2 regions of the Ottowia sp. SB7-C50 genome follow, and region 1 is predicted to be linked to the other one. Evidence: predicted binding sites of a transcription regulator. Region 1 holds the regulator's gene; the other holds the start of a gene.

Region 1 (8,113 bases):
GTGCTGTACGACCGCGTGCACTCGCGGGAGATTGCCAGCTACGGCGGGGTAGTGAACACCATGCCGCGCTTCACGGCCTTCGCGCTGCTGTTTGCCATGGCCAACTGCGGGTTGCCGGGCACCGCGGGCTTCGTGGGCGAATGGATGGTGATTCTGGGCGCCGTCAAGGCCAACTTCTGGATCGGTGTCGCGGCCGCCACGGCCTTGATTTCGGGCGCCGCCTACACGCTGTGGATGTTCAAGCGCGTGTACCTGGGCCCGATGGTCAATGACGACGTGCGCAAGCTCACCGACATCAATGGGCGCGAATTCCTGATGCTGGCGCTGCTGGCGATTGCCGTGCTGTGGATGGGCCTGTATCCCAAGCCCATCACCGACGTGATGGACGCCTCGGTGGCCAACCTGATTAAGCAGGTGGCGGTATCCAAGCTGAATTGAGGACTTTGGAGATGATTGACAGATTCAGTTGGGTGGCCATCTATCCGGAAATCGTGTTGCTGGTCATGGCGTGCGTGATCGCGCTCATTGACCTCCTTGACCACAGTCCGAGGCGCACCTCGGCCTATGTGCTGGCGCTTCTCACGCTGCTGGGCGTGGCCGGCCTGACGGGCATGTATGCGGCGGGTGGGCAGACCATCTACGGGTTCGACGGCCTGGTGGTGAGCGACCCCATGGCCAACTGGCTTAAATGCTTCTCGGCCTTGGCGATGCTGGTCACGTTCATCTATGGACGTAGATATGTGACCGAGCGCGGCATGCTGCGCGGCGGCGAATGGTATGTGCTGGGCCTGCTGTCCTTGCTGGGCGCGTTCGTGATGATCGCGGCCAACAACCTGCTCCTGCTGTATCTCGGCCTCGAATGCCTGACGCTGGCCAGCTACGCGATGGTCGCACTGCGCCGTGACCATGCCGTGTCGGTCGAGGCCGCCATGAAGTACTTCGTGCTGGGAGCCATGGCGTCGGGCTTCCTGCTGTACGGCCTGTCCATGCTCTACGGCGCCACCGGCACGCTGGACATTGGCGGACTGTTCAAGGCCGTATCTTCCGGGCAGATCCGGCACACCGTGCTGGTGTTCGGACTGGTGTTCGTCGTAGCTGGCGTGGCGTTCAAGTTCGGTGCCGTGCCTTTCCACATGTGGATTCCCGACGTGTATCAAGGCGCACCCACGGCGGTCACGCTGATGATCGGCGCGGCGCCCAAACTGGCGGCGTTTGCCATGGCGATCCGCCTGCTGGTCGAAGGCCTGTTGCCGCTCGCCTTCGACTGGCAGCAGATGCTGGGCCTGCTGGCCATCGCGTCGCTGCTCATCGGTAACCTGGCGGCCATTGCGCAAACCAACATCAAGCGCATGCTGGCGTATTCGACAATCTCCCACATGGGCTTCGTGCTGCTGGGTCTGATGGCGGGTGTGGTCAATGGCAACGCGCTGGCTGCGGCCAATGCGTACAGCTCGGCCATGTTCTACGTCGTGACCTACGTACTGACCACGCTGGCGGGTTTCGGCGTCATCCTGCTGCTGTCGCGCGAGGGGCATGAGAGCGAGGAGATCGCTGACTTCGCCGGACTCAACAGCCGCAGCCCGCTGTACGCCGGCATCATGGCGATTTGCCTGTTCTCGATGGCAGGGCTGCCGCCCTTGGTGGGTTTCCAGGCCAAGCTGTCGGTGCTGCAGGCACTGGTCAGCACGGGGCAGGGCGCCTACATCGGGCTGGCCGTGTTCGCCGTCATGATGTCCTTGATCGGCGCGTTCTACTACCTGCGCGTCATCAAGGTCATGTACTTTGACGATCCGGTGTCCGACGCCGCCCTCGATGCGCCGATGGACATGCGTGCCGTGCTCACGGCCAACGGCGCGTTGCTGCTGATTCTGGGCATCCTGCCTGGCGGATTGATGGCGCTGTGCGCCAAGGCCATCGTGCAGATGCTGGCCACCTGAGAATGAGTCAATCGGTTTCGATCTGGCTGCTCATTCTGCTGGCATTCGTTGCCGCCAACCTGCCGTTCGTCAACCAACGCCTGTTGACCGTGGTGCCGCTCAAGGCACCGGTCAAGAACCTGGCCTGGCGGCTCGCTGAATTGCTGTTCTGGTATGCGGTCGTCATCGGTATCGGCATGGCGATGGAGCGCGCGGTGGGGCAGAACCAGTCGCAAGGCTGGGAGTTCTACGCCGTCACCGGCGCCATGTTCCTGACGCTGGCGTTTCCGGGCTTCGTCTATCGCTATCTGGTGCGCCGGGGCGGCCGATGAGCGACCATCTGGCCGAGGTTCGCGTCGACGGGCGCGAAGTCCTCAAAGGGCACTTTCTCCACGCCTTCTGCGATCAAGTCAGACTGCCCGATGGCACAACGGCACAGCGCGAATACGTTGTTCACCCCGGCGCGGTGATGATCGTGCCGTTGCTGCAGACGGCCACGGGTTCGACCGAATTGGTGCTGGAGCGGCAGTATCGCTACCCTGTGCAGCAGGTGATGGTGGAGTTTCCCGCCGGCAAGCTCGATGCCGGCGAAACCACGCTCCGCTGCGCCCAGCGCGAGCTGCGTGAAGAAACCGGGTACACCGCCCGTGAATGGGCGCGTGCCGGCGTGCTGCATCCCGTAGTGTCCTACTCGACCGAATTCATCGAGATCTGGTTTGCCCGCGACTTGCAAGCGGGCGAACGCCGTCTGGACGAGGGCGAGTTTCTCGATGTGTTCACCTTGCCCGTCCACGAATTGATTGCCTGGTGTCGCGATGGCCAGGTCACCGACGCCAAGACGCTTATTGGGGCGCTCTGGCTGCAGAACGTGCAAAGCGGCGCCTGGAAGCTGGATTGGCAGGCAGCGGTGCCCGACTGACGCCATGAAAGTGCTCGACCTTCAATGCACGCACGGCCATGCTTTCGAGGGCTGGTTTTCGTCCGAGGACGACTTTCAGGACCAGCTCACGCGGCAGTTGCTGGCGTGCCCGATGTGCGGCGACAGCCAGGTCGTGAAGCTGCCCAGCGCGCCCCGGCTTAACCTGGGCTCGACGACCGCGCCGGCCACACCGTCGGCTCCCCCGTCCGCAGTACCGACCGAACGTTCCACGGCAGCGGTCATGCCAGCTGCGGCGATGCAGGCCGCCTGGCTGCAAATGGTGCGTCGCGTGGTGGCGTCTACCGAGGACGTGGGCGAACGCTTTGCCGAAGAGGCGCGCCGCATGCACTACGGCGAAGCGGCGGAGCGGGGGATTCGGGGCCAGGCCTCCATCGAGCAGACGGAAGAATTGCTGGACGAAGGCATTGTCGTGCTGCCGCTGCCTTTGCCGCCCGGCTTCAAGGACACGCTTCAGTAACTCTTGGTCTTGGTCGCCCTGCGAGGACGGCAGGGGCGGTGTGATGGCAGTCGCTCAGGCGCACGCCGGCGCGTTGACGATGGCGCGCAGCGCTTCCGTATCCACAATGCGCACGTGGCGCTGCTTCACTTCGACGATGCCTTCCTCGGCAAACTTCGAGAACGTGCGGCTCACGGTTTCGAGCTTCAGCCCCAGGTAGCTGCCGATTTCTTCGCGGGTCATCCGCAGCACCAGTTCGCTCTGGGAAAACCCGCGCGCATGCAGCCGCTGAACCAGGTTCAGCAGGAAGGCGGCCAGGCGCTCTTCGGCGCGCATGCTGCCCAGCAGCAGCATCACCCCGTGCTCACGCACGATCTCGCGGCTCATGATCTTGTGTACATGCGTCTGCAGGGCCGGCACCTGGCGCGACAACTCCTCGATGCGGTCGTACGGCATGACGCAGACTTCGGCGTCTTCCAGCGCCACGGCATCGCACGTATGTCGGTCGCCCACGATGCCGTCGAGGCCGATGATTTCTCCGGCCATCTGGAAGCCTGTCACCTGATCGCGGCCGTCCTCGGTGGCGATGCAGGTCTTGAAGAAGCCCGTGCGAATGGCATACAGCGCATTGAAAGTATCGCCGTTGGAGAACAGCGGCGATCCCCGCTTGATCTTGCGCCGCGTGGCGACCAGGTCGTCCAGCTTGCCCAGGTCGTCGCCCGACAGACCCATCGGCATGCATAGCTCGCGCAGGTTGCAGTTGGAGCAGGCGACTTTGATGGTTTGCGGCGTCATGCGGGCACGTGGGCAAGGTGGATCTTGAGCATCGTCAAGCAAGCCCATTTTAGGCCATGCGGTCGTTGCACCCCAAAGCCTTGATTCAACGCAAAAACCCGACGAATCCGCTCGGATACCTTGATCATTGTCAAGGCGCCAGCCGCTCGACACGGCGAAAGTTCGGGGTCAGGTTCAAAGGAAAAAAGCGATGACCGCCATCACCACCGGACTGCTGACCAAGTTCGACGTTCCCGGCCCGCGCTACACCTCGTATCCGACGGCAGACCGGTTCGTCGAGGCTTTTGGCGAGGCAGACTATGTGCAGGCGCTGGACCAGCGCCGCGCCGGCCCCGCGGCGCTGGCGTTGCCGTTGTCGCTGTACGTGCACATCCCGTTTTGTGAATCGCTGTGCTACTACTGCGCGTGCAACAAGATCATCACCAAGCACCATGAGCGCAGCGCACCTTATCTGCGCTATCTGAGCAAGGAGGTGGACCTGCACGTGCAACACCTGGGTGCGGGCCTGCCCGTCAGCCAGTTGCACCTGGGCGGCGGCACGCCCACCTTTTTCAGCGACGATGAACTGCGCGAGCTGATGTCCATGCTGCGCCGCAACTTCAGCCTGGTGCCGGGCGGTGAATACTCCATCGAGGTGGACCCGCGCACCGTGGACGAGGCACGCCTTGAAACGCTGGCGCGACTGGGTTTCAACCGCCTTAGCCTGGGTGTGCAGGATTTTGACCCGCTGGTCCAGAAGGCCGTGCACCGCATCCAGCCGGCCGACAAGGTGTTCGCGCTGGTCGATGCGGCGCGCCGCATCGGCTTTGAATCGATCAACGCCGACCTGATCTACGGGCTGCCCAAGCAGACGCCGGAGTCGTTCGAGCGCACGCTGGCGCAGGTGAGCGAACTGCGGCCGGACCGCATCGCGCTCTACGCCTATGCACACCTGCCGGAGCGCTTCAAGCCGCAGCGCCGCATCATCGCCATCGACCTGCCGGGTGCGGCCAACAAGGTCGCCATGCTGGCGCGCGCGCTGGCCGCCTTTGAAGCGGCCGGCTACGACTACATCGGCATGGACCACTTCGCCCTGCCCAACGACGCGCTGGCGGTCGCCAAGCGGCAGGGGCGGCTGCACCGCAACTTCCAGGGCTACAGCACGCAGCCGGATTGCGACCTGATCGGCCTGGGCGTGTCCGCCATCGGCAAGGTGGGGGCCACCTACAGCCAGAACGCCAAGTCGCTGGAGGAATACCAGGACCTGCTCGACCACGGGCATCTGCCGGTGGTGCGTGGCTTGGCGGTGTCGCGCGACGACCTGCTTCGCCGCGCCGTCATCATGGCGTTGATGTGCCAGGGCGAGGTGTTGTTCGAGTCGATCGAGCTGGCGCACCTCATCGACTTCCGCGATTACTTCGCTGCTGAGCTGGAAGCCTTGCGCGCCATGGAGGACCAGGGCCTGGTCAAGCTGAGCGATACCGGCATCCAGGTCACGGCCCTGGGCTGGTTCTTCGTGCGCGGCGTGGCCATGATGTTCGACAAGTACCTGCAGGCCGACCGCACGCGCGCCCGCTTCTCCAAGATCATCTGATGTCGCGCCGCGCCACAGGGGCAAGGCTTCGATGACAGAATGACGGCGAGCCTTTGTCGGCTCGCCTCTGGTTTTGCGTATCCACTGACTGCATGCAAGCTTCTCTTGCCGTGACCGCCCTTGTCATGGGCCTGGCGGGCGGCCCCCACTGTATTGCCATGTGTGGCGCGGCCTGCGCCGGCATCGGGCAGGCGGCGGCGCCGCGCGGCACGCAGGCCATCGGGATGTTCCAGGTGGGGCGCGTGGCGGGTTACGCCGCGCTGGGCGCGGTGGCCTCGGCCACCATGCAGGGGCTGGGCTGGCTGACGGTGCAGTCCGCCGCGCTGCGGCCGCTGTGGACCATGGTCCATGTCGCGGCCATCATGCTCGGCTTGTTGCTGCTGATCCAGGCGCGTCAGCCCGCGTGGCTGGAAACCGGCGCGCGCCGCGTGTGGGCCAGGGTGCGCTCGGCAACGCAGTCCATGGGCCTGGTGGCGCCGCTTGGCCTGGGCGTGGCTTGGGCCTTGTTGCCGTGCGGGCTGCTGTATTCGGCCGTGATGGTTGCGGCGCTGGCGGGCAGCGTGCCCGGCGGCGCGGCCGTCATGGCGCTGTTCGCGCTGGGGTCGGGCGTATCGCTGTGGGCCGGTCCGTGGCTGCTACTGAAGCTGGGCAACCGCACAGACAGGCCATGGGGCATGCGCCTGGCGGGTCTGGCGCTGCTGCTGACCGCCGGCTGGGGCTTGTGGATGGGCCTGGTGCACGATCAGGCGCCCTGGTGTGTCGTGCCGCGCTGACTGAGCGCGCTGGCGCACGTCCTGCCCACGGCTGCGGCCATCAACCCGCCAGCGCCGACAGCCCCTTGTTCAGCATGTAGACCGACAGCACAGCCAGCACGACCGCGAAGGCGCGCTTGAGCTTCTTGACCGGCAGCGTGTGCGCGGCCTTGGCGCCCACCGGCGCCATCAGCACGCTGCAGCACGCGATGACCACCAGCGCAGGCAGCCACAGATAACCGAACGAATAGGGCGGCGTGTCGGTCAGCCCTTGCCCCGCGACGACGTAGCCCGCCACGTTGGCCAGCGCAATCGGAAAGCCCAGCGCAGCGCTGGTGGCCACCGCGTTGTGGATGGCGACGTTGCACCAGGTCATGAAGGGCACGCTGACGAAGCCACCCCCGGCACCCACCAGCCCCGAAAGAAAGCCGATGACGCCGCCCGCGCCCAGCAACCCCGGCGTGCCCGGCAGTTGGCGCGTGGGCGCGGGCTTCTTGTCCAGGTACATCTGGACGGCCGAAAACGCGACGAAGCCGCCGAACACGAAGTAGAGCAGGGCGCCCTTGAGCAGCGCGAACACCCCCACGCTGGCCAGCATCGCGCCCAGCACGATGCCCGGCGCCAGCTTCTTGACGATGTCCCAGCGCACCGCGCCCTTCTTGTGGTGGGCCCGCACGCTGCTGATCGACGTGAAGATGATGGTGGCCATCGACGTCGCAATCGCCATCTTCACCGCCAGCCCCGGCGCCACGCCGCGCGCACCCAGCATGGTCGAGATGAACGGCACCATGATCATGCCCCCCCCCAATGCCCAGCAAGCCCGCCAGAAAGCCGGTGGCCAGACCCAGCAGGGCGAGTTCGATGATCAGCACAGGTTCGATGGGCATGAGCGGGACTGCAGCGCGTAGGAAGTCGATGAATCAGAAGGCCGCGGAGCAGGCCACGCAAGTGGCGCCGTGGCCGGGCTTGCACCGGCCACTGGCGTCGTCCCCCCGTACGACAGGGGGGAAGGCGCGCCAGCGCCTCAGGGGGGAACGCCGAATAAGTTGTCTGCGAATGCCACCGGACCGTCATCCTGAACGCAGGGGTTCAGGTGGGCGAGGTCAGACTGGTCTTGGGATCATCTGACGCGAGACGTTCACGCCGACCAGACAATGTTCCAAGCCCTTGCTCATACGAGCATTGGTTCAAGGAAATATAAAGCCCGGCATGCATCGCAGACGGGTGGATTTTACCCCCCTGAGCCGCTGACGCGGCTTCCCCCCTTGCTGCGCGGGGGGACGCAGCCAGCGGACTGGCTAAGCCAGCTCCGCGGCTACCCACAACACTCCTTCGCCGGTGGCGAAGTCGAAAGGGGGGAGGCGGCTGCGCTGTGACTCTGTGGCCGTTGGGGAGCCAGCGGTCTGGCAATCCCAGTTCAGATCCCGCCGTGAACAATTCTTCGCTCGCGGCGAAGTCAATGGGGCTAAGGAGTTTGGCGATTTCCCCTCCCGCTGGGAGACGGTTGGTGGTGAGGGCCCGCCCCGCCCGACTACAGCAGTTGCCCGTCGTCGCCCAGCGCCTGGTCGAGCCGGCCCAGCAGCGCGCCCAGGGTGGCCTGTTCGGCCACGCTCAGGGCGGGGGCGTCGGTCGCCTCCTGCGCGGGGGTGGCGGCCTGGGCGGGTTCGCCCAGTTCGAAGGCCAGGTTCAGCGCGGCCAGCA
Region 2 (8,113 bases), 1.2 Mb from region 1:
AACCTAAGTAAGCGACTGCATAAGTCGACACCTTGATCATATGTCAGCGTTCGGCGTACAGCCAAAGGGATAACCCCTGCGCACCGGCGGAATTAGCCAATGGCACGATCCATTATTGATAGCAAAACCCATCGGTCGAGCACGCGCCCGGCGCGCCGGCCGCGGCGGCTTACTCCAGCAGGTCGAACCCCTGTGCCTCGACGCCCATGAACGCGTGGGTGAACTGCGCCACCGCGCGGTAGAACCGGGCCGCCGGATGGGCGCCGATGTCGTCGCACAGGCGCTGCACCCAGGGCTGCAGGTGCACCGCAAAGAAGCGCTGCTGCTGCGTCAGGTTGGCCACGGCCACGTCGTCGCCGGCGATCAGGTAGCGCATGACCTCGCACAGGTACGCGATGTGGTCCTCGGTTTCGGCGCTGGCCTCGTCGCGGCCCAGCCCCAGCGCGGCCAGGTCGCCGCGCAACTGGGCCAGCGGCTTGTCGTGCAGAAAGCCGCTCAGGTAATGCGAGCCGTAGGGCAGCACGTCCGGCTTGCCCACGCCGCCAAACAAGGCGTCCCATTCGGCGGCGATGTCGGCGTCGCTGCATTCGCGCGCCTGGCCCACCACCTGCCGCCATGGCTCCTCGAGGAATCCGCCCGGCACGGGCGCCTCGGTCACGGCCAGGCGCAGGTCGGCCAGCAGTTCGGGCGACGGCGGCGCATGAAACAGCTGCGCCAGCACGCCGTAAACCTCGGCACGGGCGGTTTCCTCGTCCAGTCCGCTGTCGGTCAGGCTCAGTTCGCTCATCGGTGTTCGCTCCCCGGCAGGCGGCTTACGGCCGCCAACCCTTCATGTGGCGCCCGTCGGCCACCTGGTCGATGGTGACCTCGTCGGTCGCCGTGTAGATGTCGATCACGCGGCAGTCGCCGCACATCTTCAGACGCTCCAGCGCCGCACCCTGGAACATGGCGTGCCCCGCCAGCCGGCCAAGCATGGCCTCGATGGCCTGCACCGTGCCAAACGGCTTGCCGCAGCGGATGCAGCCATAGGGCTGCGCCGCGTTCAGCACGCGCGGCTGCGCGCGCTGCGGGGTCAGCAGCAGGCGCGCCTGCAGCGTGATGGCGTCCTCAGGGCAGGTGGTGGCGCACAGGCCGCACTGCACGCAGTTCTTCTCGATGAAGCGCAGCTCGGGGCGCTCGGCGTTGTCCAGCAAGGCGCCGGCCGGGCACGCGCCGACGCAGGACAGGCACAGCGTGCAGCGGTCCGCATTGACGTTGACCTGCCCCAGCGGCGCGGCGGCCGGCAAACCGATGGCCTCGGGCCGCTCGCTGTCCTTCAGCGGCGACTGGGCGATCAGGTGATCGAGCGCCAGCCCCAGCGTGGCGCGCTTGTCGTTCAGCGCGGCAAAGCGGGCCGCCGGGCTGACGCCCCGCTGTCGCGTCTGCTTCAGAAGTTGCAGCTCCGCGTCCAGGTCCAGCGCCGACGCGGCGCGGATCAGCTTGAGGTGCGTGCCGCTGTAGCCCAGGCCGTTGAGCAGCGTCTGCGCCACGTCCATCTGCGCCTGCAGGCCGTCCAGGTATTGCGGCGCTTCTTCGTCGGTGGTCAGCACCACCACCTGCTGCGCGCCCCAGGCGATGGCGCCAAGCCACAGCTCGATGCCGACGCTGGCCGTGTGCCACAGCGGCACCGGCAGCACGGCGTGCGGCACGCCGTGCGCCAGCTTCAGCTGCGCGGCGCGGCCCAGTTCGTCGACCAGCGCCTGCCCGCGCCCCTGGCTGTGCAGCAGCAGCGTGGCGCCCTGCCCGCCCGCGCTGGCGTAGGCGCCCAGCAGCGTGCGCAGGCGCGCACCCAGGTCGGCCGGGCGCGGCGCGGCGTAGCCGATGGCACCGGTCGGGCACACCGTGGTGCAGGCGCCGCAGCCCACGCACAGGTGCGGCTCGACGTGGATGCGCTGCTCGTCCTTGCGGCTGGTGATGGCCTCGGCCGAGCAGATGTCGATGCAGGCGCGGCAGCCCACCTGCTCGTTGCGGGCGTGGGCGCAGATGCTTTGCTTGTAGTCGAAGAACTTGGGCTTTTCGAATTCGCCCACCAGATCGCGCAGCCTGAGCAACGCCGCGGCGTCGCTGCCGTCCCAGCGCACATAGCCCTGCGGCAGCGCATGCTGCAGGAAGGTGGGCGTCGCGTCGGGCGCGCGCAGGTCCAGCACCAGGTCGAAACGCTCGTCCTGCACGCTGGCGGCGCGGTCAAAGTCGATGGCGCCGGCCGACGCGCAGGCCGCCACGCAGGCGCGGTGCGAGCGGCAGGCGGCCAGGTCAATCTGGTAGTCCAGCCCGATGGCGCCTTCGGGGCATACCGCCACGCAGGCATTGCAGCGCGTGCACAGGTCCAGGTCGATCGGGTTGGCGGCCGACCATTCGACGTCGAACGCGCCCAGCCAGCCCTTGATCGATGTCAGCCGCCCGCCCAGCACCGGCCAGCGCCGCGCCTGCGCGCCGCCCGCCTCGCCTGGGCCGGTGGTGAAAATCGTCACGTCCAGCACGTCCTGCAGCAGCGCCGCGGCGCGCTCGGCGGCGTCCAGCGCGCCAACGATCAGCACGCGGCCGCCGCTGCGGTAGCTCACCGCCGCCACCGGCTCGGGGTCGGGCAGCCGCGCGGCGGACAGCAGCGCCGCCATCTTGGGCGTGGCCTGTGCGGCGTCGCGGCTCCAGCCGCCGGTTTCGCGGATGTTGACGAAGCGGATGACCGAGGTGCGCGCGCCTTCGGTCTGCTCGGCCAACTCGGTGAACAGGCGCTGCTCCTGCGTGCAGGCCACCACCACCGGCTCGCCGCCCTGCAGCGCGCGCTGAAACGCCGGCGCCTCGCGGCGGCACAGCGTGGAGTGCAGCGTCAGCGATTCATCCAGCGCCTGGCCGATCCGCTGCGCGTCCAGCGGCATCGTGCGATTGCAGTCGCAGATCAGCGTCGTCATGGCGTGGTGCCGCGCCGGCGTCGGCCGCCTGCGGAAGGGGTAATTCGTTGCATGGCGCCGATGGTGCCACATCGGCAGAGTCCGGGCCCGGTTCAGGGGCGGCCGCCATGGCCGCCGAATCGGCTGTCGGCGCCGCATCCGCGCCCGCCGCTTGCTCACATTCCTGTAGCGCCGGCGCGCCGGCCGCGCATGCGACCGCTTCTTCCTGCGGCTCGTCGACCAGCTTCAGAAAGCGTGCGCTGGCCATCTGCGCCAGCATGCTGGCGGGCAGCGGGTCGGGCCGGGTGTAGTCGTCGATGTAGATGTCCAGCCCGTCCATCACGTTGAAATGCGGGTCGGTGAACAGCTTCCTGAAAGCGGCATTGCGCACCTCGGGCGCCACGCTGCGCGCCACGAAAGGCTGAAAGTCCGATTCGAGCGTGAGCGACTTGACGTCGTCAAGCGTCAGTGTGGCCGCTTCGTTTTCAGTAGCTGCCTGCGCTGTATCCGCGGGCGCCGGGGCGGTATCTGGCACCCACTGCACGGCGTCGGGCACGCCCGCGCCCACCCCAGCGGGCACCGCCGGCGCGGGCGGCTCGGCCAGCGGTTGCCCGGCGCGCGCATGGGCCTTGCGGCGCGACCAGCGCCCCAGAAATCCGTCGTTCGACTCGTCGCTCATGGCATCAATGTCCTCCACCGCCGCGCCGCTTTTCCTCGGTCGACACGCGTGCCGGGTTGCCGAAGCGGTCGGTCAGCGGTTCGAAGCTTTGAGGCCGCTGGCGGCGCTTGGGTTCCGGCGTGTAGTGCGCCTGGGCGAAGGCGCTGATCCACGCCACCACCTCAGCGGTGGCCGGCACCTGCTCGACTTTTTCCTGCGCATCCAGCCAGCGGCCGGCGTCGTGGTAGCTGAGCGACACCGCCTCGGGCTGCGGCGGCGTGTCGTCGTCCGCGCCCTCGGGCATGCGCCACAGCACGAACCAGCCGGGCGAGGTCGTCGTCGCGTTCAGGTAATAGCCTTCCGCGTCGTCGCGAAACAGCTCGACGGTGAAGCCGGGAAAGATCCAGCAGGGGCCGCTGTCGTTGTCGTACAGCCGTGAAGGCGCGTCGCCGTGGTGCGGCTGCTGCGGCACCACGTCTTCCAGCGCCCAGCGCCACGGCTGCCAGCGCGCGGCCACGCCGTGGTTGGGCACGCGCCGCATCAGCACCGACACGCGCATGGCGGGGCGCGCCGATGGCCCGGCGCTGGCGGGGGGCGAAAGGTCTGGCGTGGTCACCCGGGCATTATCCGGCGCGCTGCCATCACCTGCGCCGCGCCAGGGCAAAGCCGCCCGTTGGCGACCATCGCCCCGCGCGTGCGCTGCCGGTTGACGGGCATCAACCCCCCTGTCGCCGCCATGCCGCTACCCTGCCCCGCCATGACATTCGACCTTCTCATCAGCGGCGCAGGCCCGGCCGGGCTGTGCCTGGCGCAGGCGCTTTCGGGGCAGGGGCTGTCCATCGGCCTCGTGGAGCAGCAACCCGCGTCCGCCCTGGCCGCCCCGGCCTTCGACGGACGCGAGATCGCGCTGACGCAGCCATCGGCCGAGCGCCTGCAGCGCCTGGGCCTGTGGCACCGCATCCAGGCGTACGACCCGGCCGCGCTGTCGCCGCTGCGCGATGCGCGCGTGATGAACGGCCCGTCGCCGTTTGCGCTGGTGATCGGCCACGGCCTGACGTCGCGCAGCGAACTGGGCTGGCTGGTGTCCAACCACCTGATCCGCCGCGCGGCCTGGGACGCCGTGCAGGACAGCATGGCCCGGCATGGCGACATCACGCTGCTGGCGGGCGACGCGGTATCGCAGGTCGATGTGGCTGCCGACGCCGCGCACGTCACGCTGGCGAGCGGCGCCCGCCACACCGCGCGCCTGCTGGTGGCGGCCGACAGCCGCTTTTCGCCCACGCGGCGCGCGGTGGGCATCGGCGCCGCCATGCACGACTTCGGCCGCAGCATGCTGGTGTGCCAGATGACGCACCCGCAGCCGCACGACCACGCGGCGTGGGAATGGTTCGGCCACGGCCAGACGCTGGCGCTGCTGCCGATGAACGACGACCCCGCCACCGGCGCGCACCGCGCATCCGCCGTGCTGACGCTGCCGCACCAGCAGATCGAGCCGCTGCTGACGCTGGACGAAAACGCCTTCAACGACGACATGACGCGCCGCTTCGAGCAGCGCCTGGGCGCCATGCGCCTGGCCAGCACGCGCCACGCGTACCCGCTGGTCGGCGTGTACCCGCACCACATGGTGGCGCAGCGCTTTGCCTGCGTGGGCGACGCCGCCGTGGGCATGCACCCCGTGACGGCGCACGGCTTCAACTTCGGGCTGCTGGGCGTCGACACGCTGGCGCGCGAGCTGCAGGCCGCCCACGCGGCGGGGCGCGACGTCGGCCTGCCCGAACCGCTGGCGCGCTACCAGCGCACGCACCGGCTGGCCACGCGGCCGCTGTACGAGGCCACGCGCCTGGTGACCACGCTGTACACCGCCGAAGCGCCGCCCGCGCGCCTGCTGCGCGACGCCGCGCTGCGCGTGGCCGAGCGGGTGACGCCCTTCAAGCGCGCCATCGCATCGCAACTGGCGGGCGGGCATTGACGCTATCTATTCGATAGCGACATGCGCTTGCCTGACCAGCGCGTGCAGCATAAAACGCTCTGATTTCTGCCGCCGGATCAGTCCGCGCCCACCAGCGCGCCCTGCGCATCGTCGGGCGGCAGCAGCGGCGTGGCGCGCGCCAGCGCCATCCAGACATGGAAGGGCAGGCGCTCCACCGGCCGGCGCGGTGCCGGGCGCAGCACGGCCAAGCGGTCGCCTTCGCCGCACTGCATCACGCCGCATTCGGGCGGCACTTCGTCGGGCTGCGCAATGGGGCGGCCGCGCGCGTCACGCCCCAGCACATACCAGCACGCGCCGCCCATCTGCAGGTAGGCGGCGCGCTTGTCGGGGCGCTTCAGGTCGCCCAGCAGGTCGGCGCGGCTGACCTTGACCTCGTGCACCACCGGTTCCAGATAGGCCTCGACGCTGGTGTGGCGCAGCGAGAACACGTCGGGGCAGGCCACGAGCCAACGCGCGCGCGGCGCCGCGCTCGGGCAGCCCGGCTCGTCTGCTACGCATTCAATAGCTGCCTGCGCCGGTTGCGCATGCGCTGGCGCGGCATTTTGATCCGCCACCGGCGGCAGCGGCACGCGCAGACCGAGCCCGCGCCACACGATGCGCCCGGCGCGCGACAGCTCGGCCGCCACGCGCTGCACCAGCGCCTCGTGCGCCGACAGCGCGGCGCGGTGGCCGTTCGCCGACGCGCTGATCGCGGCGACGCCCGCGTCGGTCACGCGCAGCCGCTCGCAGCCCACGTCGGCGCGCTCGCGCTCCAGCAGGCCGGCGGCCAGCAGCTCGGCCTCCAGCACGTCCTGAAACGGCCAGCCGGCCGACCGGAACATCTGGCGCAGGCGCTGGGTGTGGCGGCGGGTGATCTGCATGAGGGCGGAATTCTCGCGCAGCGCCGCGTGCGCCAGCCACCCGCTGCGATATCGCACGGGGTAAACCAAGGCGTTGGCTGACAGCGCGGCGAGGCGGGCATGGCCAAGATAGCCGCATCGTTTTCAGAGCCCAGGACTGACCCATGAAACACGCACGCTCGCCGATGCCGCTGGTCGCGGCCTTCGCCCTGGCGGCCATGACCGCGCCCGCGTGGGCCGCCTCGCCCGGCGCCTGGAAGCAGCACGACAAGGCCGTGCTGAAGGCCTGCACCGAGGCCAGCCAGTTGAAGGGGACGAAGGTGGTCGGCAGGCCAGCGCTGTTCAGCGGCGACGTCGGCCACACCGCGCTGCTGCTGCAGGGCCGCTACCCGCAAAAGCACATGAAAAACCGGCTGGGCCGCGAGCTGTGCCTGTTCGAGCGCCGAAGCGGCACCGCGCACGTCACCGAGGCCGACGCGTTCGGGCGCTGAGGCCCGTGCGCCCTCAAGCCGGCGCCACGCGCACCGCGCAGTACTTGAACTCCGGAATCTTGCCAAACGGGTCGAGCGCGGCGTTGGTCAGCAGGTTGGCGGCGGCCTCGCGGTAGGCGAACGGAATGAACACGCTGCCGGGCGGCGTGCCGTCGTCGCGGCGCACCGCCAGCGTCACTGCTCCGCGGCGCGATTGCACGCGCGCGTGCCCGCCCGGCGCCAGGCCCAGCCGCGCCAGATCGTCACCGTGCATCGACACCGTCGGCGCCGGCTCAAGGGCGTGCAGCACCGCGGTGCGGCGCGTCATGGAGCCGGTGTGCCAGTGCTCCAGCTGGCGACCGGTGATCAGCACCATGGGGTAGTCGGCATCGGGCCGTTCGTCGGGCGGGATGATGTCGGCCGGCACCAGTTGCACGCGGCCGCTGGGCGTCGGCACGTCGTCGATGAAGACGATGGGCTGGCCGGGGTCGTCTTCGCTCAGGCACGGGTAGGTGACGCTGCTTTCGCGCTGCAGGCGATCCCACGTGATGCCGGCGATGGCACCGTGCATGGCGCGGCGCATTTCGTCGTAGACCTGGTCGACGCCGTGGTAGCTTTCCGATGGAACCGGGCTCTGGCGCTGGTCTGACATGCGCGAGTAGCTATCGTTTTCATAGCTCCAGTTCAAACCCATGCGCTCGGCCATCTGCTGGATGATCCACAGGTCGGCCCTTGCCTCGCCCGGCGGCTGCAGCGCCTGCTGGCCCAACTGCACCATGCGGTCGGTGTTGCTGACGGTGCCGGTCTTTTCAGGCCAGGCGCTGGCGGGCAGGATCACGTCGGCCAGCCACGCGGTCTCGGTGAGGAAGATGTCCTGCACCACCAGGTGCTCCAAGCTTGCCAGCGCGTGCCGCGCGTGGTTCAGGTCGGGGTCGCTCATGGCCGGGTTCTCGCCCATGATGTACATGCCGCGCACCTTGTGCGGGTCGCTGTCGGGTGCGAGCGCCTTGTGCATGATTTCCACCACGGTGTAGCCGGGCTGGTCGTCGAGTGTCGTGTCCCAGAAGTCCTCGAACCACGCGTGCGCCGATGCATCGGCCACCCGCTGGTAGTTGGGGAACATCATGGGGATCAGGCCGGCATCGCTGGCGCCTTGCACGTTGTTCTGGCCGCGCAGCGGGTGCAGGCCGGTGCCAGGGCGGCCGATCTGGCCGGTGCAGGTGGCCAGC

What was found. The regulator FNR, encoded in region 1, switches genes on or off when oxygen is low (the NO sensors DNR and NnrR bind a similar motif). The targets are predictions, from matches to a motif close to TTGATNNNNATCAA.
Region 2: ubiM (5-demethoxyubiquinol-8 5-hydroxylase UbiM) is a predicted target of FNR. The motif match lies at 4,292-4,305, and genes of this name have one in related genera.

What each region holds. Positions count from the first base shown of each region.
Region 1 is NZ_CP136995.1:1,680,054-1,688,166, forward strand. It holds gene R0D99_RS08020 (NADH-quinone oxidoreductase subunit M) at 1-438, shown strand, start outside; gene nuoN (NADH-quinone oxidoreductase subunit NuoN) at 450-1,937, shown strand; gene R0D99_RS08030 (DUF2818 family protein) at 1,940-2,248, shown strand; gene R0D99_RS08035 (NUDIX hydrolase) at 2,245-2,835, shown strand; gene R0D99_RS08040 (DUF1178 family protein) at 2,840-3,313, shown strand; gene fnr (fumarate/nitrate reduction transcriptional regulator Fnr) at 3,368-4,087, opposite strand; gene hemN (oxygen-independent coproporphyrinogen III oxidase) at 4,278-5,660, shown strand; gene R0D99_RS08055 (sulfite exporter TauE/SafE family protein) at 5,753-6,433, shown strand; partial or broken gene R0D99_RS08060 (sulfite exporter TauE/SafE family protein) at 6,474-7,299, opposite strand; gene R0D99_RS08065 (cell division protein ZapA) at 7,944-8,113, opposite strand, start outside.
Region 2 is NZ_CP136995.1:2,855,915-2,864,027, forward strand. It holds gene R0D99_RS13675 (TorD/DmsD family molecular chaperone) at 170-787, opposite strand; gene R0D99_RS13680 (4Fe-4S dicluster domain-containing protein) at 813-2,915, opposite strand; gene R0D99_RS13685 (DUF3306 domain-containing protein) at 2,875-3,606, opposite strand; gene R0D99_RS13690 (DUF3305 domain-containing protein) at 3,611-4,144, opposite strand; gene ubiM (5-demethoxyubiquinol-8 5-hydroxylase UbiM) at 4,343-5,554, shown strand; gene R0D99_RS13700 (hypothetical protein) at 5,632-6,435, opposite strand; gene R0D99_RS13705 (hypothetical protein) at 6,579-6,905, shown strand; gene fdhF (formate dehydrogenase subunit alpha) at 6,919-8,113, opposite strand, start outside.